3 regions of the Pseudomonas sp. TE36184 genome follow, and region 3 is predicted to be linked to each of the others. Evidence: predicted binding sites of a transcription regulator. Region 3 holds the regulator's gene; each other region holds the start of a gene.
The links. The regulator sigma-54, encoded in region 3, starts transcription at its own class of promoters, with help from an activator protein. The targets are predictions, from matches to a motif close to ANTGGCATNNANNTTGCTNT.

Region 1 (10,028 bases), 2.7 Mb from region 3:
CTGGGTTTCACACTGTTGCTGCCGACCCTGTCGCTGGCGGCCGGCAAATGCGAGCGCCTGGTGGCTACCGGCAGCCCGGACGCTCCGCCTTTGCTCTGGCGCGATCCCCAGGACCCCACGCACTTGATCGGCGCCACCGCCGACATGTTGCAGCAAGTGGCCCAGGACCTTGGGCTGAAAATCGACCTGCTCTATGGCGGCAAGCGTTCCCAGGCCTTGGACGAAGTGCGCAGCGGGCGCATGGATCTGCTGGCCGATGCGCCGTTGAATATCGGCGAGCTGGAAACCCTCGACTACCTCCACCCGGCGCTGGTGCAGATCGACTATCTGGTCTGGACCCGCAAGGACTCGGCGCTGGCCTATGCCACGGCCGCGGACCTGCACGGCCATCAGGGCGCGGTGTCGGAACGGGCGCGGTTGAGCCACGACTTTGAAACCTTCGCCGCCCAGCAATTGACCCTGCAACGCCTGCCCACCTTGACTCCGGCGTTTCAGAAACTGCTGCTGGGGGAAGTGGACTACGTACTCGCCGGGCGTTACTCCGGCATGGCCATGGCCGAGACCCTGGGCATGAGCAATGACCTGTTCGCCCGCGACGTGCCCGTCGATCAGCCTGGCCTGTACCTGGCGATTTCCCACAACTCCGCGTGCAATGACCCCTGGCTGCGCGGACAGCTGGCGAAAAAGATGACAGAATTGTCCGGGTCTGGTGTGGCGCAAGCTGCGCTGCAGCGCAATCTGGAGCGCTGGAAAGCGCAATTGCAGCAACCCGTCGGCACCCCAACAAAGTAGGGATTTTCAGTGATTTTTCGACCTTTTTTAGCGGCCCTCGCCGTCGTTGCTCTGGCGGGATGTGCAGCCGATCCTGCGCCGAATGAACAAATACGCCTCACCCAGCAAGCGTTGGAACAAGCCAACGCCGTGGGTGCCAACTCCGATGAATCGTCCGAACTGAAACTGGCTGAAGGTAAATTCGCCCAGGCTCAGGCTGATATGGCCGACCAGTCCTACAAGAACGCGCGCATGCGGGCCGAACAGGCTGAGCTGGATGCGCGTCTCGCCGAAGCCCAAGTGTTGACCCGCAAGAGTCAGGAACAACTGAACGTGCTCAATACCCGTATCACCCGCCTGCGCAAGCAATTGCAGCTGGGAGAAGCCCAATGAGCCCGATGATCCGTGGCTTGAGTTGTGTCGTGCTGCTGGGCAGCGCGGCCCTGGGCGGTTGCGCCAGCCACCCGAATGGCGAGCAGGCCCTGCAACAGGCGGGCAGCGACTTCCAGAAGGTCAAGGAAGACGCCAACGTGCTGCGCTTCGCGCCCAAGGACGTGATCCGCGCCGGAGAGTCCCTGGCCCGTGCCGATCGCTTGTCCAGCTATTGGGGCAGCGGTGCCGACGTGGTGCATTACGCCTACCTCAGCCAGCGCTACAGCGCGATCGCCCGCGAACACACCGAGCAGGCGCTCAATCAGGAACGTGGCGCCAAACTCGAACTGGAACGCCAGCGCCTGCAACTGGCCCTGCGCGAGAGCAAGCTGATCAGCGTGCAACAGCAGGGCAAATGGCTCGAGGAACAGATCGCCAGCCTGGCCACCACCCAGACCGATCGCGGCCTGGTGATGACCCTGGGCGACGTGTTGTTCGACACCGGTGAAGCCGAACTGAAAAACTCGGCCAACCGCACCGTGCTGAAAATCGTCCAGTTCCTGCAACTGAACCCCAAGCGCATCGTGCGTATCGAGGGTTACACCGACAGCACCGGCGGCGAGCAGGAAAACCTCCAACTGTCCCGCGACCGCGCGCAATCGGTGGCAGATGTGCTGGTGGACCTGGGGATCGACGAAAAGCGCATCCAGGTCGAAGGCTATGGCGACCAGTACCCGGTGGAGGCCAATGCTTCCGAGCGCGGCCGCGCGCAGAACCGTCGGGTAGAGATCGTGTTCTCCGACGCGAAGGGCCAGTTGGGCGCCGCCCGCTAGGAACCTGGCGCAAGCAAAATGTGGGAGGGGGCGCCCCCTCCCACATTTTTTTCGGGGTACCCGAAACGCCTCAGGCCACCCTTACAGTTTTTTCTATCACTGCCGCTCGCGCTCGACTATTGTGGCAACTGTCCCCGTACACTTCTAAACTGTGCCGGTATGTTTCACACAAAAATAAAATAGCCGTGAAATCGAGTGCTGCGTCATGACCAATCTGTTGCTTTACCAACGTATCGCCCAGCAACTGGCTGAGGATATCCGGCGCGGTGTCTATCAACCGGGCGAGCGCGTGCCTTCGGTGCGCAAGATGAGCTCCCAGCTCAACGTCAGCCATGCCACGGTGTTGCAGGCTTACGCCAACCTGGAAGATCAGGGCTTGATTCGCGCACGGCCGCAGTCCGGGTATTACGTACACCAGACACCGGCGCTGACGGCGCCGACGCCGGATATCGCCCGGGTCGAGCGCCCGGGGTTGGTGACGCGCAGCAGCATCATTCAGCAAGTGTTGGTGGAGTCGCGTCGCGAAGGCGTATTCCCGCTGGGCGCGGCCGTGCCGAGTGTGGATTACTTGCCGGTACGCGCACTGCACCAGCAGTTGGCCAAGGTCACGCGCTTCCAGAGCCCGCGGGCGTTCAGCTACATGTTCAGCCCCGGCTTCGAGCCGTTGCGCCGCCAGGTGGCGATCCGCATGCGCGATGCCGGCGTGGTGGTGGACCCCTCCGAAGTGGTGATCACCCACGGCTGCGTCGATGCCCTGCAGATGTCGTTACGGGTGCTGACGCGGCCGGGCGACCTGATCGCCGCCGAGTCGCCGACCTATTACGGCTTGCTGCAATTGGCGGATCTGCTGGGCCTCAAGGTCATCGAGATCCCCAGCGACCCCGCCACCGGCATGAGCCTGGAAGCCCTGCAATTGGCCGCTAACCAGTGGTCGATCAAAGCCCTGGTGCTGACCACGCGCCTGAGCAATCCGTTGGGCGGCACCATGCCCGAGGAGCGGCAGAAACACTTGCTGCGCCTGGCCTCGGATTTCGATATCCAGATCGTCGAAGACGATATCTACGGCGAACTGATGTTCGAACTGGGGCGCACCAAAGCCCTGAAAGCCTACGATCGCCTCGACCGCGTGATTTATTGCTCGAGCTTTTCCAAAACCTTGTCACCCGGCGTGCGTATCGGCTGGATGATCGCCGGCAAGTACCAGCAGGAAATCCAGCGTTTGCAGATGTTCAGCACCCATTCGGCGTGCAGCGTCACCCAGATGGGCGTCGCCGCGTACCTGGAGAACGGCGGTTACGATCGGCACCTGCGTTACATCCGCCAGGAGTACCGCAAGAACCTCAGCGCTTTCCAACTGGCGGTTCAGCAGTATTTTCCCGAAGGCACCCAGATGACCCGTCCGACCGGCGGTTTTATCCTGTGGGTCAGTTTGCCGGGGCGGGTCAATACCCAGGAACTGCACGTGCGTGCATTGCAGCAGGGCATCAGCATCGCACCGGGGTTGATCTTCAGTAATACGGAACAGTTCAACCACTGTATTCGTCTTAACTGCGGCACGCCGTGGAATCGCGAGGCAGAGCGGGCGCTGATGACTTTGGGGATGCTCGCCAGTCAGTTATGCCTGGAGACAGCGGCCGGCTTGTGAGGCTCGCCAAGCAGCCAGTTCTGATAGCTGGCCAATCACCGCGCTTGTCATGCTGCCCTCAACAAGCGAGCATATGGCCTTCTGCCGTTAATGCTGTTGGCAATATGACTTCTATTTTTCGCGCTGTTTTAGTGATTAGCCTGCTCAGCCTGAGTCACGTCGGCGTCACGCTGGCGGCGACGCCTGTGGCGGACCCCGCACCGACCGCGAGTACCGAGCACACAACCCCCGCAAAAAAACCGACCCCGGCGAAAAAAGCCCCGGCGACCAACAAAAAAAACGCATCGGCAAAAAAACGCGCGCCGGTTGCGAGCAAGTCCAAGTCCGCCCACGAAGTGGCCCAGACCCACTTGCCACCGGCACAGTTGGACTTGTCCCTGCCCTCCGACATGGTCAGGCATTTGCAGCCCATCGGCAGTATGCCGGCGCCGAAAAACGTACCGTTGTTACCGCCGATGTTTGGCGAAAAGCCGACTGACAATAGTGCATTCCAGATCAACGGTCGCCTGCTCAGCAATGAGATGAGGCTGCAACTGCGCAACGAAGAACGGCGTGAGGTGGAAGGCGCGGCGCTGGATTTCGAATTCAAACAATAAACTTTTCCGGCGAAGGTGACGTCGACCCCCGACCATCTGTCGCAGACTGGTCAGTCACTTTTATTTTCTGCGAAAAACCCCTGTTAGACCATTTTAAAACGGCTGTTTAAGGGCGTACTCTAGCCCGGCCGTCCCTATTGAGCCGTCGAGGACCTGTTGCTCATGAAATGCCGTGAAGGCTGTGGCGCTTGCTGCATCGCCCCCTCCATCAGTTCACCGCTGCCGGGAATGCCCCACGGCAAACCCGCGGGCGAACGCTGCCTGCACCTGTCGGTCGAACAGTTATGCCTGCTGTTCGGGCAACCGGAACGGCCGGCGGTGTGCAGTGATTTCAAGGCGGATATCGAGGTCTGCGGCACCGACCAGGCCGATGCGATCCGGTTGATCGGCTGGTGGGAGCAGATGACGGCGGCTTGATGGCTTTACTATCGGAACTTCAACAATAAGGAATACAACAATGGGTTCGCTGAAACGAATGGCTGTGTTGTGCGGTTTTACGGTGTTGTTTGCTGCCACTGCTCAGGCTGAGGATTGGCAAGTCGCCAAGGATGAAGACGGGATCAAGGTGTCGCTGAGCGAAGTCGCCGGTTCCAAGTACAAGGCGTATCGCGGTGTGACAGTGATCAAGGCCCCCGTGGCCAAGATCGAGGCCTTGCAGGAAGATGCGGTCGGTGCCTGCGCCTGGATTCATGATTGCAAGTCGCAAAAACTGCTCAAGCAGGAGGGCGTCAAGAGCTGGACCTACACCCAATTCAAGGCCCCGTTCCCAGTGACCGACCGCGATTCGATCCTGGAAATCACCACGGCCAAGGCCGCCGACGGCAGCGTGACCCGCACGCTGCTGGAAGTGCCGACCTATCAGCCGGAAGTGAAGGGCTATGTGCGCGTGGCCCAGGTCGATGGCTACTGGAAACTGGTGCCTAAAGGCGCCAACGAAACCGAAGTGACCTACCAGGTACACACCGAGCCAGGCGGCAGCGTGCCTTCGTGGTTGGCCAACAAGTTCGTGGTGGACGCCCCGTTCAACACCTTGAAAGCCCTCAGGGAACGCGCCGAGAAGTAAGCGCGGCAGACCCGGTGCCTGCGACCTTGAGTGGAACGTTTAGCGAGCCCTCAAGGTCCAGATAGAGGTAAGCCCACACGCGGGCTTTATCGAGGAGGCACCGATGCAAAAGTGGCAGATTACCTTCGTTGATGATCACGGCGTGCAGTCCGTGGAGCAGTTCACCTGCGAGCGCAAGCCCAGCCTCGAAGATGCGGCACACTTGATTCGCGACAAGCTGGTGCCGGTGGCCGCCGAACTGGACCTCAATGACCTGGAAGGCCGTAAACCCGAACCGACGGTCAAGATCCTCAAAGACCAGAACAGTATCCAGATCCTCGACATCTCTCCCGTCGTCTGAACATTCCCTGTCTGCCATTCAAGCGCCTCTGGTGGAGGTGATAGCTTCGCGCTACTCTGCAAGTGAGATCAGCGAATGAATCGCTAAGGTCTGGTCTTGTCAGCTACATGCTTGTTTTCCAGCGGTGATGTCATTGCCGTAGTACCCGCGCCAGTAAGGCGTGGGCTTCGGGAAGCACGGAAAGTCTATCCATCGGTTTGAGGAGGACGTTTCATGAGCACAGCCTATCAAGAAGACATCAGCACCAACGTTCTGCGCCGCATGAAAGAAGGCGGCTTCGATTTTTCACGGTTCCACCCCATCGAGTTCTACGCCATTTTCCCGGACGAGGAACGGGCGCGCAGGGCTGCGGGTCGGTTTCGTGGCGAATCCCTGAATGCCCAGGTCAGCGCGCGCGACGATGGCGCCTGGTACCTGGAACTGAGCAAGATCATGTTTGCAACCTACGACGGCATAGGAGACTTCGAGCAAGACTTTGAAGCGGTGGTCGAGCCGCTGGGCGGGATCATCGAAGGATGGGGCGTCAAGCAGGAGGTGCGTGGGTTACCCATGTAGCAGTATGAGAAACACAGCGTATCGGCTGACCTTTGGGTCGGCCGATTTTGTTTGTGGCGTCTGAAATCAGACGCAACTCGCGCGGTATTTCCAGGCAAAAAAAACCACCCGAGTGGGGTGGTCGAAAGGGAAGACCGGAGGAGTCGGTCGATACACGAGATCACACGGTACCGATTGCTCGATGGGTAAGGCTGTAGGACGAGTCCTGTTCAGCAGATGACGGTGATTATCCGCACCGGGGGGCGGGCAGTGAAATCAACACTGGCTATGCTGTTGATAGTCAAAGCCCGCATTGTGATGAAGCGCGCGACAAGACACCGGGCATTCAGCGCACCAGGATGGTGCACTTAACTCCCCGCTATTATTTAACTCACTGATTTTTAAGTGTTTATGCCGCTGGCACGGGCCTTGCGATGATTCTTGCGTCCGGGTGACAAGGAGTACGGCATGATCCGCACTTATTACGACGAAATGTACGATGGGGCAGGGCAGGTTCGCCCTCATTACCGCGAGTTCGCCCGCTGGTTGGCCGAAACCCCCGCTGAACTGCTGGCCCAGCGCCGGCGTGAAGCCGATTTGCTGTTTCACCGCGCCGGGATCACCTTCACCCTCTACGGGGATGAGCAGGGCACCGAGCGCCTGATTCCCTTCGACACCATCCCGCGCAGCATTCCCGCCAGTGAATGGCGGATTGTCGAACGTGGCTGCATTCAGCGGGTCAAGGCGCTGAACATGTTTCTCGCCGACCTCTACCATGAACAACGCATCATCAAGGCCGGGATCATTCCCGCCGAACAGGTGCTGGCCAACGAGCAGTATCAGTTGGCTATGCAGGGCTTGAATCTGCACCGCGATCTGTATTCCCACATCTCCGGTGTCGATCTCGTGCGTGATGGTGACGGCACTTACTACGTGCTGGAGGACAACCTACGCACGCCCAGCGGCGTCAGCTACATGCTCGAAGACCGCAAGATGATGATGCGCCTGTTCCCCGAACTGTTCGCGGCCCAGCGTATCGCGCCGATCGACCACTACCCCAACTTGCTGCTCGACACCCTGAAAAGCGCCAGCCCCCTGGATAACCCCAGCGTGGTGGTGTTGACCCCCGGGCGTTTCAACAGTGCGTTCTTTGAGCATGCTTTCCTCGCCCGGGAAATGGGCGTGGAACTGGTGGAGGGCGCCGACCTGTTCGTGCGCGATGACCGCGTTTTCATGCGTACCACCGACGGCCCCAAGGCCGTGGACGTGATCTATCGCCGCCTCGACGATGCGTTTCTCGACCCGCTGGCCTTCAACCCGGACTCCATGCTCGGCGTCCCCGGCCTGCTTGCCGCCTATCGTTCGGGCAATGTGGTGTTGGCCAACGCGATCGGCACCGGGGTGGCGGATGACAAGTCGGTGTACCCCTTTGTCACCGAGATGATCCGTTTTTACCTGGATGAAGAACCGATCTTGAAGAACGTTCCGACCTTCCAATGCCGTAAGCCCGACGAACTGTCCCACGTACTGGCTAACCTGCCGCACCTGGTGGTCAAGGAAACCCAAGGCTCCGGCGGCTACGGCATGCTCGTCGGTCCGGCTTCCACGGCGGCGGAAATCGAAGCCTTCCGCGCGCGTATCAAGGCCAAGCCCCACGCCTATATCGCACAGCCGACCCTGTGTTTATCCACCTGCCCGACCTTCGTCGAAAACGGTATCGCCCCGCGCCATATCGACCTGCGCCCGTTCGTGTTGTCCGGCAAGGAAACCCGCGTGGTGCCCGGCGGCCTGACCCGCGTGGCCCTGCGCGAAGGTTCACTGGTGGTCAACTCGTCCCAGGGCGGCGGCACCAAAGACACTTGGGTGGTTGAGGACTGATGCCATGTTGAGTAGAACTGCCTCGGATCTGTACTGGATGTCGCGCTACCTCGAACGCGCGGAAAACCTCGCGCGCATGCTCGACGTCAGCTATTCGCTGTCGCTGATGCCCCAGGACGGGCGCGGCGACGGCCTGCATGAACTGGCCATGCCGTTGCTGATCACCGGCACGCTGGACGACTACCACGCGCGACACGGTGAGCTGCACGCCGAACGCCTGCTGCACTTTTTCGCCCTGGACGCGGCCAACCCGGCCAGCATCTACAGCTGCCTCGGTGCTGCGCGGGCCAGCGCCCATGCGGTGCGTGGGCGAATCACGGCCGACATGTGGGAAAACATCAACGCCACCTGGCTGGATATCCGCGACATCGCCCAGCAAGGCTTGAGCCGCTACGGCATGAGCCGGTTCTGTGAGTGGGTCAAGGAGCGTTCGCACCTGTTTCGCGGCGCCACCTACGGCACGATCATGCGCAACGATGCTTTCCGCTTTATCCGTCTGGGCACTTTCATCGAGCGCGCCGACAACACCCTGCGCCTGCTGGACGCACGCTATGAAATGGCTGGCGACCAGGCCGAAGCGGTCAGCGATGGCACAGCCCACGCGTACTACCAGTGGAGTGCCTTGTTGCGTGCGTTGTCGTCGTTCGAGGCCTACACCGAGATCTACCGCGACGCCCCCGGCGCCCGGCAAGTGGCGGAGCTGTTGCTGTTGCGCGCCGATGTGCCGCGTTCGCTGCGGGCCTGCAGCGAAGAGATCGACCAGATCCTCGCCAGCCTGCCCGGCCTCAACGGCCGCCCGGCCCAGCGCCTGGCCGCCGAAATGGATGCGCGTCTGCGCTTTACCGCCATCGACGAAATCCTCGAGGAAGGCCTGCATGCCTGGCTGACCGACTTTATTCCCTTGGTCCGCCAGTTGGGCGACGCCATCTACAGTTCCTACCTGGAGGCGGCATGAGACTCTCCATCAGCCACGAAACCACCTACCACTACGACGATCAGGTGCGCGCCAGCATCCAGTACCTGCGCCTTACGCCCCACGACAGCGAACGCCAGCACGTACTCAGTTGGCAACTGGATCTACCGCGTCCGGTGCGCGCCCAGGTCGACCCGTTCGGCAATATCCTGCATGTGCTGACCCTGGACGAGCCTCACGACGCCATCATCATCGGCGCCCGTGGCCAGGTCGATATCGACGAGTTGCGCGAGGCTGAGCACGAGAGCCAGTCCGCCTACCCGTTCCTGCGCAGTACGCGGCTGACCGAGCCCGACGAAGCCCTGCGCCGCTTTGCCGAGCAGCATTGCCATCAGCGCCGCGACCGCAGCGCCTTGATCGACCTGATGCACGCGCTCAACCACTCGATGGTCTACACGCCCGGCGCCACGGAGGTCGACACCAGCGCCGCGCAGGCCTTCGCGGGGCGTGCGGGGGTGTGCCAGGACCACACCCACGCGTTCCTGGCCTGCGCGCGCAGCCTGGGGATTCCAGCGCGGTATGTGTCGGGGTATTTGTACACCGAGGACAGCACGCACCTGGCCAGTCACGCCTGGGCCGAAGCCTGGCTGGACGACGCCTGGTACAGCTTTGACGTGACCAACCAACTGGCGCGGCCGGAGCGGCACCTGAAACTGGCCGTGGGCCTGGATTATCTGGACGCCTGCCCGGTACGCGGCATGCGGCGCGGCGGCGGGCATGAGCAGATGCATGCCAAGGTGTCGGTGGCGCCGACGCCGCTGGTTTCGGTGCAGCAGCAATAGCTCAGGGCTGCTGCTTACGCCCGGCCATATGCTTCAAATACCCCACCAGCAACGTCAGCTCGCTGTCGGGCAACACGCCGGCGGCGAAGGCCGGCATTTTCGCCTGGGGCCAGCGCCGCAGGCTTTGTGGGTCGCGGATATAGCGCTTGAGGAAATCGCCGCTGAAATATTCGGTGGGGTTGTAGGGAAGGTTCAGGTCCGGCCCTACCTGTGCATCGCCAGCCCCATTGAGGCGGTGACA
Region 2 (10,028 bases), 2.6 Mb from region 3:
CTCGACCTGGCATTGGCCACGAGTTCGGCCGGCCTGCAAGACCGCGAAAACCCGTTTGTGATCATTACCGAATACAACACCAAGACCCAGGGTTTCCTGGTGCGCTCGGTGGAACGTATCGTCAACATGAACTGGGAAGAGATCCATCCGCCGCCCAAGGGCACCGGTCGCGATCACTACCTCACGGCGGTGACGCGAGTAGACAACCAGTTGGTCGAAATCATCGACGTGGAGAAAATCCTCGCCGAAGTCGCACCGACTTCCGAAGCGATTTCGGTTGGCGTCGTCGATGCCGAAACGGCGCACAAGGCGGTTTCGCTGCGGGTGCTGACGGTGGACGACTCCTCGGTGGCGCGTAAACAGGTGACCCGTTGCCTGCAAACCATCGGCGTTGAGGTGGTGGCGCTCAACGATGGCCGCCAGGCGCTGGATTACCTGCGCAAACTGGTGGACGAAGGCAAGAAGCCGGAAGAAGAATTCTTGATGATGATTTCCGACATCGAGATGCCGGAAATGGACGGCTATACCCTCACGGCTGAAATACGCAACGATCCACGCATGCAAAAATTGCATATCATCCTGCATACTTCGTTGTCGGGCGTATTCAATCAGGCGATGGTCAAGAAGGTCGGTGCTGACGACTTCCTGGCTAAGTTTCGCCCTGATGACCTGGCATCCCGGGTAGTCGACCGGATCAAGGCAGCAGATCACGGCTAGGGGAATTTCCCTGGCGGTCACACGATTTAAGAGGCGGTATCATTGTCTACGGGTAATTTGGATTTCGAACAGTTCCGGGTTTTCCTGGAAAAAGCCTGTGGCATATTGCTCGGTGAAAACAAGCAGTATCTGGTATCCAGCCGTCTCAACAAACTGATGGAACAGCAGGGCATCAAGTCCCTCGGTGAGTTGGTCCAGCGGATTCAGAGCCAGCCGCGCAGCGGGCTCAAGGAAATGGTGGTCGATGCCATGACCACCAACGAAACCCTATGGTTTCGCGACACCTACCCCTTTGAGGTACTCAAGAGCAAAGTGCTGCCCGAGGCGATCAAGGCCAGCCCGGGTCAGCGTTTGCGGATCTGGTCGGCAGCCTGTTCCTCGGGGCAGGAACCGTACTCGATTTCGATGGCGATCGACGAGTTCGAACGGACGAACATGGGCCAGTTGAAGGCCGGCGCGCAAATTGTCGCCACCGATCTGTCGGGCACCATGCTCACCAACTGCAAGACCGGCGAGTACGACAGCCTGGCCCTGGGCCGCGGTTTGTCCCCGGAACGCCTGCAGCGTTACTTCGACCCGAAAGGGGCGGGGCGTTGGGCGGTCAAGGCGCCGATCAAGAACCGGGTGGAGTTTCGCTCGTTCAACCTGCTCGACAGCTACGCCAGCCTGGGCAAGTTCGACATGGTGTTCTGCCGTAACGTGCTGATCTACTTCTCGGCCGAAGTGAAGAAAGACATCCTGCTGCGCATCCACGGCACGCTCAAGCGCGGGGGGTATCTGTTCCTCGGTGCATCCGAGGCGCTGAACGGCCTGCCGGATCATTTCCAGATGGTGCAGTGCAGTCCTGGGATCATTTACCAGGCCAAGTAAGTCGCACGCAGTCAAAGTGTGGGAGGGGGCTTGCCCCCGATAGCGGTGTGTCAGTCTCAGTATCTATGACTGAACCACCGCTATCGGGGGCAAGCCCCCTCCCACATTTGTTTTGCGGCAAGGTAAAAGCGGCAACTCCCGATTGCCGCTTTACTGGCGCCACGCGGAAGCCGCTTGCCGCTTTTCTGGCATTGCCGCCGGCAATCTCTGCGTAACCCCTTGATATATGGGCTTTAGCCAGATTGGCATGCACCTTGCTATAACCCTGTTAACGAACAGCAGGTCAGCCTAAAGGTTTCCGCCATGAGCATCAGCTTCGATAAAGCGCTCGGTATCCACGAACAAGCCCTCGGCTTTCGCGCCCAGCGTGCCGAAGTCCTGGCCAACAACATTGCCAACGCCGACACCCCGAACTACAAGGCTCGGGACCTGGACTTCTCCGCCGTGCTCGCCGCACAGCAGGACAAGACCAAGAACGGCACCTTCGCCTTGAACATGACCAACAGCCGTCATATCGAAGCGCAAGGCCTGAGCAGTGGCGACGAATCGCTGCTGTATCGCACGCCGATGCAGCCGTCGATCGACCAGAACACCGTCGACGCGCAGTTGGAGCAATCGGCCTACGCCGAGAACTCGGTGAACTTCCAGGCCAGCTTCACCCTGCTCAACAGCAAATTCAAAGGGCTGATGTCAGCCCTGCGTGGAGAGTAAGCCATGTCCTTAGCCAGTGTTTTCAATATTGCCGGTAGTGGCATGAGCGCGCAGACCACGCGCCTGAACACCGTCGCCAGTAACATCGCCAACGCCGAGACGGTGTCTTCGAGCATCGACCAGACCTACCGCGCCCGTCACCCGGTGTTCGCCACCATGTTTCAGGGCGGCCAGAGCAGCGGCGGCGATTCGCTGTTCCAGAATCAGGACGCTGCCGGGCAAGGCGTGCAGGTACTCGGCGTGGTTGAAGACCAGAGCAATCTGGAAGCGCGCTATGAGCCTAATCACCCTGCGGCGAACGAAAAAGGCTACGTGTACTACCCGAACGTCAACGTGGTCGAGGAAATGGCTGACATGATCTCTGCCAGTCGCTCGTTCCAGACCAACGCGGAAATGATGAACACCGCCAAAACCATGATGCAGAAGGTCCTGACCCTGGGTCAGTGATAAGGGGCGCCAAACAATGGCCATTGTTGATACGACGAACAACACGGCAGTCCAGGACCTGTTCAACAGCAAGGTCAAGACTGCGACGGACAACAGCAGCCTCAGCACCGCCACCAAGACGGCAACGGGCAACCAGTCGCTGGGCAAGGATGCGTTCCTGCAGCTGTTGGTGACCCAACTGAAGAACCAGAACCCGCTGTCGCCTCAGGACAACGGTGCGTTCGTGGCTCAGTTGGCGCAGTTCAGTAGCCTGGAAGGCATCAACACCCTGAACGACTCGGTAAACAGCATCTCCAGCAACTTCAGCTCGTCGCAAGCATTGCAGGCTTCGTCGCTGGTCGGTCGCTCGATCATTACCCAGACCGACAAGGCGCTGGTGGACACCAGCAAGAGCATGACCGGCTCGGTCGCAGTGACGGCGGCAACGGGCAACGTCTCGGTCAAGATTACCGACAAAGACGGTGTCGTGGTGCGTACCCTCGATATGGGCGCACAGAGCGCGGGCAGTTCCGACTTCATCTGGGATGGCAAGAACGCTGACGGTGAGGTCGCCCCGGCAGGGACTTACACCTTTACGGCCACCACCAAGAATGACGCGGGCGACGCAGTGGCTCTGGCCACTTCGCTGCCGGCGACGGTCACCAGCGTGACCCTGAGCAAGACCGGCGGCGAAATGCTGCTCAACCTTGCAGGCGGCATGGGCAGCGTCAAGCTGTCGCAAATTCAGACTATCGGTACATAGAGCCGGCTAGATACGGCAGAGGGAGAGAAACATGTCTTTTAACATCGGCCTGAGCGGCCTCTATGCGGCCAACAAACAACTGGACGTGACCGGCAACAACATCGCCAACGTCGCGACCACTGGCTTCAAATCGTCCCGTGCGGAATTCGCGGACATCTACGCGGCGTCCAAGCTGGGCACCGGCCAGAACAGCATCGGTAACGGTGTGAACCTGGCGGCCGTGTCCCAGCAATTCACCCAGGGCGACGTCAACAACAGTGGCGGCATCCTGGATATGGCGATCCAGGGCGGTGGCTTCTTCGTACAGAAGGGCAGCGACGGTTCGCTGGAATACACCCGTAGCGGTGCTTTCCGTGCAGACAAAGACGGCTACATCACCAACAACACCGGTACTTCGCGCCTGCAAGGCTACGCGGCGGATGACAACGGCAAGATCGTCAAGGGTGGCTTGGTCGACCTGCAACTCAACTTGTCGAACCTGCCGCCAAAAGCCTCCAGCACCGTCGATTCCAGCAGTAACCTGAACTCCTCGGAGGCGGTGATCGACCAGGTGGCCAAGCCTTTCAACCCAACCGACACCAAGACCTTCACCACCCAGTACAGCACCACCTTGTACGACACCCAAGGCAACGCTCACCCGATGGTGCAGTACCTGGTGAAGACGGGTTCCAACCAATGGAACTCCTACACCCTGATCGACGGGCGTAACCCTGATGGTACCCCGATCAGTGGCGCAGGCGCGGTGGCACCTGTCGCGTCGACCCTGACGTTCGACACGGCCGGTAAGCTCGCTGGCGTGGTCACCCCGCCCAGCATAGTCTCCAACACCACCCTGACCATTTCCAACTGGAAACCGGGCACCGTGACCAACGGTGTATGGACTGCTAACGGCGCCGCGGCCAACACCGGCGGTATTGCGGTCAACATGGCGAATATCACCCAGTACAATTCGGCCAGCTATCGCAACCCGCCGGTCACCGATGGCTATGCCACCGGCCAGATCACCGGGCTGAAAATCGACGGCAGCGGTGTACTGTTCGCCACCTTCAGCAACCAGCAGAGCAAGGCCATTGGCCAGATCTCCCTGGCCAGCTTCAACAACGAACAAGGCCTGCAACCAGCAGGCGGCACGGCCTGGAGAGAGACCTTTGCCTCGGGCCAACCGGGATACGACACCCCTCAAGCCGGCACCCTCGGTTCGATCGTGGCCAACTCCCTGGAGAACTCCAACGTCAACCTGACCAACGAGCTGGTGGACCTGATCAAGGCCCAGAGCAACTACCAGGCGAACGCCAAGACCATCTCCACCCAGAGCACCATCATGCAGACCATCATCCAGATGACCTGATGCGCTGACGCTGCACAAGAAGCCCCTCGATCGAGGGGCTTTTTTTTGCGTTTTATTTGGCATCAGGACCTTTTCCCATCCCCGATGCGGTTACGAGATGACATGCCTTTGTTGGAACGCGCCACACCTGTCTTTCCACCTATCAAGCCGAGAGGCGTTGGGTTGTTTCATTACCTGGGAGAGGCGGTATGTGGAATTCATCGATATCCGGCCAAAGGGCTGGGGGGGTGCGTTACGAGGATGGGGGGGGAGGGCAGTACCTGAAGGGGGTCAACCAGTCTGATGGCACCAAGGACGACAAGGGGGCCGTCAAGGACAGTATCACGAAGCTGATCAAGGAGCTTGAAGATGCCGAAAAAACCTCCAAGAACCAGACGGCCCAGGAGCTGCGGGACAAGCTGAATGAAAAGCGAAAGGAGCTCGGCGAAGAGAAGTTCAAGGAGATCCTCGAAGAGGTGAAGAAAGACGCGCCTGAGGGCTTTCAGGCGTTCATGAAGAGAGCCTTCCCGGAGGAATTTCCGGATGGCCCGGATGCGCCGCCGTCACCAGCACCGTCTCCATCCCCCTCTCCGGACGGCGGTGGGGGCGGGGGTGGCGGGGGGGGCGGCGGAGGCGGCGGAGGCGGCGGAGGCGGTGGAGGCGGTGGCGGTGGCGGCGGTGGTTTCGGCCCCAGCGAGTCCATGAGCAACAAGCCGATTACCGAAGGCGCGAAGCATTTCGACTACAAGCCCGATGACAGCGAGCCGGGGAAAAAACCGGAGAATATCTGGAGCGGCTTCAGACAGGGGCCGGACGGCAATTGCGTGACGGTTTCGGCGATTAAAGCCGCCATGATGCAATTTGGCGAGAAGCCTACCGACGTCTTCAAAGAGGTCAAGGAGACGGGTAATGGCTACTCTGTGACCATGCGCGATGGTGTCAAGGTAGACCTGACCAAGGATGAAGTGCGGCTGGCTGCCACCCATGCACGTTTCCAGGGCGATGACCCGAAAATGATGACCAACGCCAATTTCATGTTTGCCGTCAGCGCAAAACGGGCGCAATTGGAAAACAACGATGGCACTGCCGGGCGCAGCTTTCTGGATGGCATACGTACCCTCAATGATGGCGAGTACACTCGGGAAGGGTTGGACCGTCTGGGCTTGCGCAAAAATTACCGGCAGGCCACGGATGCCGACTTGCGAAGCAGCAAGGTGGGGACGGTGGAGTATGGCGGTCATTCGATGGCGGTGATCGATGGTCGGATTGAACTGTGGGGCAAGCGGGGCGGGGTGCCCCGGGCGGGGATTGCGACCATATTGTTCGACGACTGACGAGCCTTTGCCCAGGCAAAAGAAAACCCCGATAAACCCAACTGCAGCAAGGGGTTATCGGGGCTTTTCAAATCCCGGGCCATCAAGCCCGGAACGTGCTCAGCTTATTGGCAGGCTTCGCAATCCGGCTCGTCGATCGCGCAGGCTTTCGGCACGGGGGCCGGGCCGGCCGGTGCGGCGAGCACCGAGTCATCACCGTGGTTGCCGCTGGAAACCGCGTTCAGCTTGCCGGTGTTGATGGTCGACTTCTCGGTGCTGGTCGCGGCCAGGGCACGGAGGTAGTAAGTGGTTTTCAGGCCACGGTACCAAGCCATGCGGTAGGTCACGTCGAGCTTCTTGCCCGAAGCGCCGGCGATGTACAGGTTCAGCGACTGCGCCTGGTCGATCCACTTCTGGCGACGGCTGGCGGCGTCAACGATCCATTTGGTGTCCACTTCGAAGGCAGTCGCGTAGAGCTCTTTGAGTTCTTGCGGGATGCGCTCGATCTGCTGCACCGAACCGTCGTAGTACTTCAGGTCGTTGATCATGACCGAGTCCCACAGGCCGCGGGCTTTCAGGTCGCGAACCAGGTACGGGTTGATCACGGTGAATTCGCCCGACAGGTTCGATTTCACATACAGGTTCTGGTAGGTCGGTTCGATCGACTGCGACACGCCAGTGATGTTGGCGATGGTCGCGGTCGGTGCGATGGCCATGATGTTGGAGTTACGGATACCTTTCTGCACACGGGCACGTACCGGCGCCCAGTCCAGGGATTCGTTCAGGTCAACGTCGATGTACTTCTGGCCACGTTGCGCGATCAGGATCTGTTGCGAATCCAGCGGCAGGATGCCTTTGGACCACAGCGAGCCCTGGAACGTCTCGTAGGCGCCGCGCTCGTCGGCCAGGTCGCAGGAAGCCTGGATCGCGTAGTAGCTGACCGCTTCCATGGACTTGTCGGCGAACTCGACCGCTGCGTCCGAACCGTAAGGAATGTGCTGCAGGTACAAAGCGTCCTGGAAGCCCATGATGCCCAGGCCAACCGGACGGTGCTTGAAGTTGGAGTTCTGCGCCTGTGGCACCGAGTAGTAGTTGATGTCGATCACGTTATCGAGCATGCGAACAGCGGTGTTGACAGTGCGCTCCAGCTTGGCGGTGTCCAGCTTGCCGTTGACGATGTGGTTCGGCAGGTTGATCGAGCCCAGGTTGCAAACAGCGATCTCGTCCTTGTTGGTGTTCAAGGTGATCTCGGTGCACAGGTTCGAGCTGTGGACCACGCCTACGTGCTGCTGCGGGCTGCGCAGGTTGCACGGGTCTTTGAAGGTCAGCCATGGGTGGCCGGTTTCAAACAGCATGGACAGCATTTTACGCCACAGGTCTTTGGCCTGGATGGTCTTGAACAGCTTGACCTTGCCTGGGTACTCGGTAAGGGCTTCGTAGTACTCGTAGCGCTCTTCGAAGGCCTTGCCGGTCAGGTCGTGCAGGTCCGGCACTTCGGATGGCGAGAACAGGGTCCACTTGCCGTCGTCGAAGACACGCTTCATGAACAGGTCAGGAATCCAGTTGGCGGTGTTCATGTCGTGGGTACGACGACGGTCATCGCCGGTGTTCTTGCGCAGCTCGATGAACTCTTCAATGTCCATGTGCCAGGTTTCCAGGTAGGCACACACAGCGCCTTTGCGCTTGCCACCCTGGTTGACCGCTACGGCGGTGTCGTTGACGACTTTCAGGAACGGTACGACGCCCTGGGACTTGCCGTTGGTGCCCTTGATGTACGAACCCAGTGCGCGCACCGGCGTCCAGTCGTTGCCCAGGCCGCCGGCGAATTTGGACAACATGGCGTTGTCGTGGATCGCGTGGTAGATGCCCGACAGGTCGTCCGGCACGGTGGTCAGGTAGCAGCTCGACAGCTGTGGACGCAGGGTACCGGCGTTGAACAGGGTCGGCGTGGACGACATGTAGTCGAAGGACGACAACAGGTTGTAGAACTCGATGGCGCGGTCTTCTTTGTGCTTCTCTTCAATCGCCAGGCCCATGGCCACGCGCATGAAGAACACTTGCGGCAGTTCGAAGCGGATACCGTCCTTGTGGATGAAGTAACGGTCGTACAGGGTTTGCAGGCCCAGGTAGGTGAACTGCTGGTCGCGCTCGTGGTTGATCGCCTTGCCGAGTTTTTCCAGGTCGAAGGTGGCCAGGACCGGGTTCAGCAATTCGTATTCGATACCCTTGGCGATGTAGGCCGGCAGGGCCTTGGCGTACAGGTCGGCCATCTCGTGGTGGGTGGCGCTGTCGGCTACGCCGAGGAAGCCCAGGCCTTCGGCACGCAGGGTGTCCATCAGCAGGCGCGCGGTGACGAACGAGTAGTTCGGCTCGCGTTCAACCAGGGTACGGGCAGTCATCACCAGGGCGGTGTTGACGTCGGTCAGGGCCACGCCGTCGTACAGGTTCTTCAGGGTTTCGCGCTGGATCAGGTCGCCGTCGACTTCTTCCAGGCCTTCGCAGGCCTCGGTGATGATGGTGTTCAGGCGGCCCAGGTCCAGCGGCGCGAAGGTGCCGTCGGCCAGGGTGATGCGGATCGATGGGTGCGCGTGTACGGCGGCTTCGTCGGCCGGGGAGCGAACGGCACGTTCCTTGGCGCGCGAATCACGGTAGATCACGTAGTCGCGGGCGACTTTCTGCTCGCCGGCACGCATCAGGGCCAGTTCGACCTGGTCCTGGATTTCTTCGATGTGGATGGTGCCGCCCGAAGGCATGCGACGCTTGAAGGTCGCGGTGACTTGTTCGGTCAGGCGGGCAACGGTGTCGTGGATGCGCGACGAGGCGGCAGCGTTGCCGCCTTCAACTGCAAGAAACGCTTTGGTGATGGCGACGGTGATTTTGTCATCGGTGTAAGGAACGACAGTGCCGTTACGCTTGATCACGCGCAGTTGGCCGGGTGCAGTGGCGGACAGATCCATATTCGAATCAGCGGCCTGCGGCACGGAGCCCTGCGGGTTCTCGCGAGTTGTGTCGGTTTGCATGGGGGGTTGTCTCCACATTCTATATTTATTTGGGCACCATCACGGTGCCCACCGTTCCGTCCTGAAGCACTTACAGCAGGCCTTGGCCTGGCATAACAACTTCGGGACAGGAGGAAGGGGGGCTTATCGCGCCGCTTCCATGCCGAAGTCTTCGGTTTGGCGCTCAAAAGCGCCTCGCCGTATTCCTGGTGGGTGACAGTTGCCCGGTTCAAGCACTGCAACACCCGTACCGTTTTACGCTGTTGGAGCGCTAAAACGGTTGCCATCCGCATGAGCGGTTTGGGCTTTCAAAAAATGCTGGAGTTGGACCAAACAGGAGCAAGAAAGGGCTTGAGTTTCTTGTCTGATTTGTGTTTGGTCTTTTAGTTCAAAACCCTACATGTAGGGTTTTTTTGGCGCCGAGGTACAAGATAATGCGTTTTTGGAGGCTTAGCAATCCAGGGCCTGTGGATAACGCTGTGAGTAAAATGTGTATGAAACGTAGAATGCCCGTGTAGGCCGCAGTACTGCTGGACCGCGCCGTTTGTCACTGAATATTCCAAGAAAAAAACGGCTCTTTGGATTTTTGAGGGCGCGAACCCTATCACAAAAAAACCGCATCACCGAATGCATTTCCTGGCTTGTGTTCGAGGGTTGGGGCATGGCTACAATCGATCATTGTTATGCCCTCACAACATTACAAATAAGGTGTGGCTGGCGAAGATCAACATGTGGGAGGGAGCAAGTCCCCTCCCACATTTGATCGAGCAGACCAACCAATCCCCTAATAACAACGAGGATTACCTGTGGAGCATGAAGCCTGGCAAATCCTGATCGTCGAGGATGACGAGCGATTGGCCGAGTTGACCCGTGATTACCTGGAGAGCAACGGCCTGCGCGTG
Region 3 (10,028 bases):
GGGTGGCACGGGGTCGTAAGAGCGGGAGCTTCGGGTGGCGAAGACCGCCACCCGGGGAAGAGGATCAACGCAGGCCGCGTTGAGTCTCGTCCAGCTCACGGATGTACTTGAAGATTTTACGGCTGGTGGCCGGCGCCTTGTTTTGCGCCAGTTCGTGCTGGGCCTGACGGATCAGGGAGCGCAGTTGCTGGCGGTCCGCGTCCGGGTAGTCCAGTACGAATTTCTCCAGCACCGCGTCATCGCCCGAGATCAGGCGGTCACGCCAACGTTCCAGGTTGTGGAAGCGTTCGTTGTACTGGCGAGTGGAGGCATCGAGTTGATCGAGCAGGGTCAGAATCGCGTCAGTGTCCTGATCGCGCATCAGCTTGCCGATGAACATGATGTGCCGTTTACGCGCGATATTCGCGGTGTGCTTGGGTGCATCCGCCAGAGCCCGGCGCATTTCGTCGGTCAGAGGCAGTTTTGCAATCAAGTCCGGCTTGAGCGTTGTAAGGCGCTCGCCGAGGTCAACCAGAGCATGCAGCTCGCGTTTGACCTGGGTTTTGCTTTTCTCCCCATCGAGGGAGTCGTCGTAAGAATCAACCATGGTGGCAGTCCGCAAAGAAACGCCGCCATGATAACCAGTCGGGGGCCGCTTGTCCGGCCCGGTCGCTCGATGGCCTTAACCGAAAGCAGAATTTGAGTGGAGAAAACCATGAGTGCAGCCCAAAGCGTCGGTCCGCAAGCGTTACCGGCACTGCAGGAACAAGTCGAGCAGATCCTTGCCGAGGCCAAGCGCCAGGGGGCCAGTGCCTGCGAGGTGGCTGTGTCCCTGGAGCAGGGGCTGTCGACGTCGGTACGTCAGCGGGAAGTCGAAACCGTCGAATTCAACCGCGACCAGGGGTTTGGCATCACCTTGTACGTCGGCCAGCGCAAAGGCTCGGCCAGCACCTCGGCGAGTGGGCCGGAAGCGATTCGCGAGACGGTGGCCGCCGCATTGGCGATTGCCAAGCACACGTCCGAGGATGAAAGCTCGGGCCTGGCCGACAAGGCGTTGATGGCCAAGGATCTGCAGGATTTCGACCTGTTCCATGCCTGGGACATCACCCCGGAACAAGCCATCGAACAAGCGCTGACCTGCGAAGCTGCGGCGTTCGATGCCGACCCGCGGATCAAGAATGCCGACGGCACCACCTTGAGCACCCACCAGGGCTGCCGCGTGTACGGCAACAGCCATGGTTTTATCGGCGGTTATGCGTCGACGCGCCACAGCCTGAGTTGCGTGATGATCGCCGAAGCCAACGGCCAGATGCAGCGCGATTACTGGTACGACGTGAACCGTCAGGGCGAGTTGCTGGCCGACCCGGTCAGCATTGGCCGGCGTGCCGCGCAACGTGCCGCGAGCCGCCTGGGCGCGCGCCCGGTGCCGACCTGTGAAGTGCCGGTGCTGTTTTCGGCGGAGCTGGCCGGCGGTCTGTTCGGCAGTTTCCTGGGGGCGATTTCCGGCGGCAACCTGTACCGCAAATCGTCGTTCCTCGAAGGTGCGATTGGCCAGAAGCTGTTTCCGCAGTGGCTGACCATCGACGAGCGTCCGCACCTGATGCGGGCCATGGGCAGTTCGTCGTTCGACGGCGATGGCCTGGCGACCTATGCCAAGCCGTTCGTCGAAAACGGTGAGTTGGTTTCCTACGTGCTGGGCACGTATGCCGGGCGCAAACTGGGCCTGCCGAGCACCGCGAACGCTGGCGGCGTGCATAACCTGTTCGTGACCCACGGCGAGGAAGACCAGGCGGCGCTGTTGCGACGCATGGGGCGTGGCCTGCTGGTGACTGAATTGATGGGTCAGGGCTTGAACATGGTCACCGGTGATTATTCCCGTGGCGCGGCGGGTTTCTGGGTAGAAAACGGTGAGATTCAGTTTGCTGTCCAGGAAGTGACCATCGCCGGCAATATGCGCGACATGTTCAAGCAGATCGTTGCCGTGGGTAACGACCTGGAACTGCGCAGCAATATCCGCACAGGTTCGGTCCTGATCGAGCGGATGACAGTCGCCGGCAGTTAATCCTTCCGACGCTTCACCAAAAGGCGCGCCATCTGCAGGATGGCGCGCCTTTTTTTGTGGCTGCATTCCCGGTTGATTGGCTTGCCACTCTTGTGTTGATTATCAATATCATTTAATAATAAATATCATTATCGAATGAGTGCGGATCATGAATGCTGTCCTGCATGAGGACCCCTACCTGGAAAGCTGGCGTTGGATGAGTCGTCAGATTCGCTGCTGCCTCGAGCCCAATGAACCGCGCCTGATCGAACATTACCTCAATGAAGGTCGATACCTCGCCTGTTGCACCGCGACTCATCCATGGACGATCGCTGAAACGGCTTTCCGCCTGCTGATCGACACCGCCACGGACATTGCCTTGCCGTGGCATTGGCGGTCCCAGTGCCTGGACCAGGCCTGGCGCCCGCTGCGCGACCTGGAAACACTCTCCCACTGTGCCTGCCGCCTCAAGCGCTGGCAGGCCTTTGCCTGGCAATTGGCGACGTGCGAATTGCTGCCTTCGATTTCCGTTTCTGACTGGGTGCAAGGATCTTCCGATGAGTAATAACCGTATCGAACGCGACAGCATGGGTGAACTGCAAGTCCCCGCCGAGGCCTTGTACGGCGCGCAAACCCAGCGCGCGGTGAACAACTTTCCGATCAGCCACCAGCGCATGTCGGCGCCGTTCATTCGTGCGTTGATCCTGGCCAAAGTGGCAGCGGCCAAGGTCAACGTCGACCTCAAGCAGATCAGCGAAGGGCAGGGCAAGGCCATTGTCGATGCTGCCCTGGGCTTGCTGGACGGTGACTTCATGCCGCACTTTCCGGTGGATATCTTTCAGACCGGTTCCGGCACCAGTTCCAATATGAACGCCAACGAAGTGATCGCGACCCTGGCCAGCCGTTTGCTCGGTGAGGCGGTCAACCCCAACGATCACGTGAACTGTGGCCAAAGCAGCAACGACATCATCCCGACCACCATCCACGTCAGTGCGGCGTTGGTGCTGCATGAGCAAACGCTGCCGGCGTTGCTGCATCTGGTGCAGGTCATCGAACGGAAGGCCGAAGAGGTCCACCCCTTCATCAAGACCGGTCGCACGCACCTGATGGACGCCATGCCCGTGCGTATGAGCCAGGTGCTCAATGGCTGGGCGCAGCAGCTCAAGGCCAATATTGCGCACCTGCAGGACCTGTTGCCCAGCCTGCAAGCCCTGGCCCAGGGCGGCACGGCTGTCGGTACCGGGATCAACGCGCATCCGGAGTTTGCGCTGCGTTTCAGCCAGCAGCTGAGCAGCCTGACCGGTGTGCAATTCACGCCGGGCAAGAACCTCTTCGCGTTGATCGGCTCCCAGGACACCGCCGTCGCCGTCTCCGGCCAGTTGAAAGCGATCGCTGTGTCATTGATGAAAATCGCCAACGACTTGCGCTGGATGAATTCCGGGCCCCTGGCTGGCTTGGGCGAAATCGAACTGGAAGGGTTGCAGCCCGGTTCTTCGATCATGCCGGGCAAGGTCAACCCAGTGATTCCGGAAGCGACGGCCATGGTCGCCGCACAGGTCATCGGCAATGACACGGTGATCACCATTGCCGGGCAATCCGGCAACTTCGAGCTGAACGTGATGCTGCCGATCATCGCCCAGAACCTGCTCGGCAGCCTCGAACTGCTGGCCAATTCCAGCCGCCTGCTGGCGGACAAGGCCATTGCCAGTTTCAAGGTCAACGAGGCCAAGCTCAAGGAAGCGTTGTCGCGCAATCCGATCCTGGTGACCGCACTCAACCCGATCATTGGTTACCAAAAGGCCGCTGAAATCGCCAAGCAAGCCTATCAGCAAGGTCGCCCGGTGATTGATGTCGCCCTCGAGCACACCGACTTGCCGCGTAGCCAACTGGAAGTCCTGCTGGACCCGGAAAAGCTCACGGCCGGCGGCGTGTAATCACCGACCCTGCTTTGGAGGCTGACCATGGAGCATTGGAAACGCACGATCGAACGGGCCAATCGCTGCTTTATGCAGGGCGAGTTGGTCGACGCTCGCGAAGCCTATTTACAAGCCCTGGCTCTGGCTCAAGTGTTGTTCGAGCGCTGGGCGAACGCCGACGAAGCAGTGGCGGCTTGCGTCATTTCCCATCACAACCTGGCGGACCTGCACCTGCGCCTGAACCAGCCGGAAGAAAGCGCGGAATACCTCTGTGCCATCCACCAACGGCTGTTACAGGCGCTGCAGGACCAGCGCCTCAGCCCGCAACTGCGCGACGCGGCGTTGCGCCAGAGCAGCAAGACCTACGTCGAACTGTTGAATTTCATCAGCGATCACGGCGAATACCCCCGTACCCATCGCTTGCTGGGCGGTACTGCGGCGCAACCGACCCCTCCTCAATACGGAGCACACTGATATGTCCTACACCTTGCCTGCCTTGCCTTACGCCTACGATGCCCTGGAACCGCATATCGATGCGCAAACCATGCAAATTCACTACACCAAGCACCACCAGACTTACATCAACAACCTCAATGCCGCCGTGGAGGGCACCGAGTTTGCGGGCTGGCCGGTAGAGAGGCTGGTGTCGAGCGTCCAGCAACTGCCCAAGCAACTGCGCGCCGCGGTGATCAATCAGGGCGGTGGGCATGCCAACCATTCGTTGTTCTGGGCGGTGATGTCACCCAAAGGCGGCGGCAAACCCGATGGCGCGCTGGGCCAGGCGATCGATGAGCAACTGGGCGGTTTCGACAGCTTCAAGGAGGCCTTCACCAAGGCCGCATTGACCCGCTTCGGCAGCGGCTGGGCCTGGTTGAGCGTGACCCCGCAGAAGACCCTGGTGGTGGAGAGCAGCGGCAATCAGGACAGCCCGCTGATGAGCGGCAACACACCGATCCTCGGCCTGGATGTGTGGGAACACGCCTACTACCTGCTGTACCAGAACCGGCGTCCTGAATACATCAATGCCTTCTACAGTGTCATCAACTGGCCGGAAGTCGCCGCCCGCTACCAGGCCGCCCTGGCCTGATATCACGCCATACAACACGAGCTAAGGCCGACCATGGGTACTGAAACACTGGCGATCAGCAGCGTGCGAATGTTTCGTTACGCATTTGGCTCGCTGCTGCTATTGGCAGGTATTGCATTGCTGGTGGCTCAAGGATTCGCCTGGCTGGACCTGGAGCCGCGCATCCTGCGGGCCCTGCAGGGTGGGGCGATCTGTGCGCTCGGCACCGCGTTGGGCGCCGTACCGGTGTTGGTTATCCGGCGCATGCCGGCAGCAGTGAGCGATACCTTGCTGGGCTTTGGTGCCGGCGTGATGCTCGCGGCCACGGCGTTTTCGTTGGTCGTGCCGGGCATTGCCGCCGCTGAAGGCCTGGGGCTCAGCCCTTGGGGCGCGAGTGGCTTGATCAGCATTGGTATCATGCTGGGAGCGTTCGGCTTGTACCTGGTCGATCGCAAGGTCTCCGGGGCCAGCCCGGAAATGCTGGTCGGTACGCCGGAGCATCCGGTGATCCCGCCACGTATCTGGCTGTTCGTGTTTGCCATCATCGCGCACAACATCCCGGAGGGTATGGCGGTTGGCGTGTCGGCGGGCGGCGGCATGCCGGATGCCGACAGCCTGGCCATGGGCATCGCTTTGCAGGATGTGCCCGAAGGCCTGGTGATTGCGTTGGTGCTGGCCGGGGCAGGGATGTCGCGGTTCAAGGCGTTCCTGATCGGTGCGGCTTCGGGCTTGGTCGAGCCGATATTCGCAGTGCTTTGTGCCTGGTTGGTGAGTCTGGCGCAGGTGCTGCTGCCGTTAGGCTTGGCGTTGGCTGCTGGCGCGATGCTGCTGGTGGTCACTCACGAGGTGATCCCCGAATCGCGGCGCAATGGCCATGAAAAGCTCGCCAGCCTGGGACTGTGCATCGGGTTTTGCTTGATGATGGTGATGGATACTGCATTGGGCTGAAGCTGTTGCGGCTTCAGCCTCTGTCTCGTCGGGTGGGTTTATTCACCCTCATCAAAGAAGTTATTGATCAGCTTGGTCAAGGCGTCCATCGCTTCCTGCTCTTGCTCGCCTTCGGTCTTCAAATGAATCTTGGTGCCCTTGCCGGCGGCGAGCATCATCATCGCCATGATGCTCTTGCCGTCGACCATGGTTTCCGGAGTGCGTCCAGCGCGAACCTGGCAGGGGAACTGCCCGGCAATGCCGACGAACTTGGCTGAGGCGCGGGCGTGCAGGCCCAGCTTGTTGATGATTTCAATTTCCAGAACGGGCATCGCGGGGGTGTTCCTTTCAGCTAAGGTCGCGGTGGCGAACCTGGACGTTCTTGAGGGTTTGTTGCAGCATCTGGCCCAGGCGTTCGGTCAGGTAGACGGAACGGTGGTGGCCGCCGGTGCAACCGATGGCAATGGTGACATAGGCCCGGTTGCTGGCGGCAAAGCGCGGTAGCCATTTGAGCAGGTAGCTGGAGATGTCCTGGAACATCTCCTCGACATCCGGTTGCGCGGCCAGGTAGTCCGCCACCGGCTGATCCAGCCCCGACTGGTCCCGCAACTCCGGCTTCCAGTAAGGATTGGGCAGGCAGCGCACATCGAATACCAGATCGGCGTCCACCGGCATGCCACGCTTGAAGCCAAACGACTCGACCAGAAAGGCCGTGCCGGGCTCGGGCTGGTTCAGCAGGCGGAGCTTGATGGCATCGCGCAGTTGGTACAGGTTGAGGCTGGTGGTGTTGATCTTGAGGTCGGCGAGGTCAATGATCGGCCCCAACAGCTTGGTCTCGTCCTCGATGGCTTCGGCCAGCGAGCGATGCGGGCTGCTGAGGGGGTGGCGTCGACGGGTCTCGGAGAAGCGTTTGAGCAGGGTTTCTTCGTCTGCGTCCAGGTACAGCACATCACAGTGAATGTGCTTGGCGCGCACTTCCTCAAGCAGTGCCGGGAACCGCGAGAGGTGGCTGGGCAGGTTGCGGGCGTCGATCGACACGGCGACCAGTGGCTGTGCCAGTTCGGTGTGGATCAGCGCGCGCTCCGCCAACTCCGGCAGCAGGCCGGCGGGCAGGTTGTCGATGCAATAGAAGCCGTTGTCCTCAAGAACGTTGAGGGCGGTGCTTTTACCTGAGCCGGAGCGGCCACTGACGATGATCAAACGCATGATTACTGCTCGATTTGTTCAGCCAGGACAACCTGATACAACGCCTCATTGCTGCTGGCACTGCGCAGTTTGTCGCGTACTTCCTTGCGGTCAAGCATGCTGGCGATCTGCCGGAGCAGTTCCAGGTGTGCATCGGTGGCGGCTTGCGGGACCAGCAACACGAACAGCAGGTCGACCGGGGCACCGTCGATGGCGTCGAAATCGATGGGAGCGTCCAAGTGCAGCAGGGCGCTGACAGGTGTCTCGCAGCCTTTGAGGCGGCAGTGAGGAATGGCGATGCCGTTACCAAAACCGGTCGAGCCGAGTTTTTCACGGGCAATCAGAGCCTCGTAGACATCTTGCATCTCCAGCTCAGGCACTTGTTTGCTGATCAGGTTGGCAATCTGTTCGAGGGCTTTCTTCTTGCTGCCCCCCGGCGCGTTCACAAGGGAACGGCCGGGAGTCAGGATGGTTTCAAGTCGGATCATGGGTGGGGAGTGTTAGCGGCCGGTGCCCTGTAGGAGGCTCTGCTGCTTTTCCTTATGCTTTTTGATTTGGCGATCCAGCTTGTCGGTCAGGTCGTCAATGGCGGCATACATATCAGAATGCTCAGCATTGGCGACGACTTCTCCGCCGGGTATACGCAAGGTGGCTTCGATTTTCTGCTTCAGCTTTTCGACAGTCATAATGACTTGCACGTTGGTGATCTTGTCGAAATGCCCCTCAATTCGTTTGAGTTTTTCGCCGATATAGGTGCGCAGCGCGTCGGTCACTTCCAGTTGGTGTCCACTGATATTGACTTGCATACAGCTTCTCCTTCGTTGCCAGTGCATAAAGCGGCAGGCAGAGATGCCTGCCACTGGAACGCTGTGGCCTGCCCGTCACATCAAACGCTTACGCTCGCTGGAAGGCGCGATCCCAAGGGACTCGCGGTACTTGGCGACGGTTCGACGGGCGACCTGAATGCCTTGTGCCTCCAGTAAACCAGCGATCTTGCTGTCACTCAACGGCTTTTTCTGATTTTCCGCGGCAACCAGTTTTTTGATGATTGCGCGGATCGCCGTGGACGAGCATTCGCCGCCTTCGGAGGTGCTGACATGGCTGGAGAAAAAGTATTTCAGCTCATATATACCCCGTGGGGTATGCATGAATTTTTGCGTCGTTACCCGGGAAATCGTTGATTCGTGCATGCCCACCGCTTCTGCGATGTCGTGCAGGACCAGCGGTTTCATCGCTTCGTCGCCGTACTCAAGGAAGCCGCGCTGGTGCTCGACGATTTGCGTGGCCACTTTCATCAGGGTTTCGTTGCGGCTTTGCAGGCTCTTGATGAACCAGCGCGCTTCCTGCAACTGGTTGCGCATGAAGGTGTTGTCGGCGCTGGTGTCGGCGCGACGGACGAAACCGGCATATTGCGGGTTGACCCGCAGGCGCGGCACCGATTCCTGGTTCAGTTCCACCAGCCAGCGTTCGTTGTCTTTGCGCACGATCACATCGGGGACGACGTATTCGGCTTCGCTGGACTCGATCTGCGAGCCCGGGCGCGGGTTGAGGCTCTGCACCAGCTCGATGATGTGGCGCAGGTCGTCTTCCTTGAGCTTCATGCGGCGCATCAGCTGGCTGTAGTCGCGGCTGCCCAGCAGGTCGATGTAGTCGGTGACCAGGCGTTGGGCTTCAACGAGCCAAGGGGTCTTGGCGGGCAGCTGGCGCAATTGCAGCAGCAGGCACTCGCTGAGGTTGCGCGCGCCAATGCCGGCGGGCTCGAACTGCTGGATGCGGTGCAGGACGGCTTCGATCTCGTCCAGTTCGATGTCCAGTTCCGGGTCGAAGGCTTCAAGAATCTCTTCGAGTGTCTCGTCCAGATAACCCTGGTTGTTGATGCAGTCGATCAGGGTCACAGCGATCAGGCGATCGGTGTCGGACATCGGCGCCAGGTTCAATTGCCACAGCAAGTGGCTCTGCAGGCTCTCGCCGGCGGAGGTGCGGGTGGTGAAATCCCACTCGTCGTCATCATTGCTGGGCAGGCTGCTGGCGCTGGTCTGGTAGACGTCTTCCCAGGCGGTGTCCACGGGAAGTTCGTTGGGAATACGTTCGTTCCATTCGCCTTCCTCCAGGTTGTCCACCGTAGGGGCGGTTTCCTGGTAAGAGGGTTCCTGCACGTCGGAATTGGGTTTTTGCTCGATGTTGTCGGCCAGCGGGTCTGCATTATCGAAGTCGTCGCCTTCTTCCTGGCGTTCGAGCATCGGATTGGACTCCAGGGCTTCCTGGATTTCCTGTTGCAGGTCCAGTGTCGACAATTGGAGCAGGCGGATGGCCTGTTGCAGCTGCGGTGTCATCGTCAGCTGCTGGCCCATTCTCAGGACTAGCGATGGTTTCATGGCAGGGGCTTAACACCTTATTCGCCGGCGCAATGCGCCATCCACGACAGGGCGCGTGAGCGCCAAACATAAGCAAATTATATGCCTGATATCGGGGGCTTTGCCTAGAGCGCGGTAACAATAAAAATCCGGAGGTTTTCATTGACTCCCGCGCACCTTGGCGAACGGCCTGCCACCGCCTTTTTTTCCAGGCAGGCTTACAGGCGGAACTCGTGGCCCAGATACACTTCCTTGACCAGTTCGTTGGCCAGGATCGTGGCCGAATCGCCTTCGGCAATCAGTTGCCCATCGTTGACGATATACGCAGTTTCGCAGATATCGAGGGTCTCGCGGACGTTGTGGTCGGTGATCAGTACACCGATGCCCTTGGCCTTGAGGTGATGGATGATCTGCTTGATGTCGCCGACCGAGATCGGGTCGACACCGGCAAACGGTTCGTCCAGCAGGATGAACTTCGGTGCAGTGGCCAGGGCGCGGGCAATCTCCACGCGGCGGCGTTCACCACCGGACAAGCTCATGCCGAGGTTGTCGCGAATGTG

Region 1: the regulator sigma-54 is predicted to act here: its motif matches at 6,571-6,590, upstream of ACVWZP_RS28165 (circularly permuted type 2 ATP-grasp protein).
Region 2: the regulator sigma-54 is predicted to act here: its motif matches at 1,829-1,848, upstream of flgB (flagellar basal body rod protein FlgB).

The regions. Positions count from the first base shown of each region.
Region 1 covers NZ_JBSSCU010000001.1:6,194,276-6,204,303, forward strand. The annotation lists gene ACVWZP_RS28120 (substrate-binding periplasmic protein) at 1-792, shown strand, start outside; gene ACVWZP_RS28125 (DUF4398 domain-containing protein) at 802-1,164, shown strand; gene ACVWZP_RS28130 (OmpA family protein) at 1,161-1,976, shown strand; gene ACVWZP_RS28135 (aminotransferase-like domain-containing protein) at 2,182-3,621, shown strand; gene ACVWZP_RS28140 (translation initiation factor 2) at 3,726-4,217, shown strand; gene ACVWZP_RS28145 (YkgJ family cysteine cluster protein) at 4,380-4,634, shown strand; gene ACVWZP_RS28150 (START domain-containing protein) at 4,675-5,280, shown strand; gene ACVWZP_RS28155 (hypothetical protein) at 5,384-5,620, shown strand; gene ACVWZP_RS28160 (ribonuclease E inhibitor RraB) at 5,834-6,175, shown strand; gene ACVWZP_RS28165 (circularly permuted type 2 ATP-grasp protein) at 6,623-8,032, shown strand; gene ACVWZP_RS28170 (alpha-E domain-containing protein) at 8,037-8,987, shown strand; gene ACVWZP_RS28175 (transglutaminase family protein) at 8,984-9,787, shown strand; gene ACVWZP_RS28180 (c-type cytochrome) at 9,789-10,028, opposite strand, start outside.
Region 2 covers NZ_JBSSCU010000001.1:6,130,831-6,140,858, forward strand. The annotation lists gene ACVWZP_RS27825 (chemotaxis protein CheV) at 1-717, shown strand, start outside; gene cheR (protein-glutamate O-methyltransferase CheR) at 760-1,587, shown strand; gene flgB (flagellar basal body rod protein FlgB) at 1,891-2,298, shown strand; gene flgC (flagellar basal body rod protein FlgC) at 2,302-2,745, shown strand; gene flgD (flagellar hook assembly protein FlgD) at 2,762-3,487, shown strand; gene flgE (flagellar hook protein FlgE) at 3,519-4,835, shown strand; gene ACVWZP_RS27855 (hypothetical protein) at 5,024-6,148, shown strand; gene ACVWZP_RS27860 (ribonucleoside-diphosphate reductase subunit alpha) at 6,253-9,147, opposite strand; gene ACVWZP_RS27865 (response regulator) at 9,933-10,028, shown strand, end outside.
Region 3 covers NZ_JBSSCU010000001.1:3,517,880-3,527,907, reverse strand. The annotation lists gene tldD (metalloprotease TldD) at 1-19, shown strand, start outside; gene yjgA (ribosome biogenesis factor YjgA) at 65-586, opposite strand; gene pmbA (metalloprotease PmbA) at 695-2,041, shown strand; gene ACVWZP_RS15820 (hypothetical protein) at 2,190-2,585, shown strand; gene ACVWZP_RS15815 (class II fumarate hydratase) at 2,578-3,954, shown strand; gene ACVWZP_RS15810 (hypothetical protein) at 3,982-4,410, shown strand; gene ACVWZP_RS15805 (superoxide dismutase) at 4,412-5,023, shown strand; gene ACVWZP_RS15800 (ZIP family metal transporter) at 5,057-5,950, shown strand; gene ACVWZP_RS15795 (HPr family phosphocarrier protein) at 5,989-6,261, opposite strand; gene rapZ (RNase adapter RapZ) at 6,278-7,135, opposite strand; gene ptsN (PTS IIA-like nitrogen regulatory protein PtsN) at 7,138-7,602, opposite strand; gene hpf (ribosome hibernation-promoting factor, HPF/YfiA family) at 7,615-7,920, opposite strand; gene ACVWZP_RS15775 (RNA polymerase factor sigma-54) at 7,996-9,489, opposite strand; gene lptB (LPS export ABC transporter ATP-binding protein) at 9,687-10,028, opposite strand, start outside.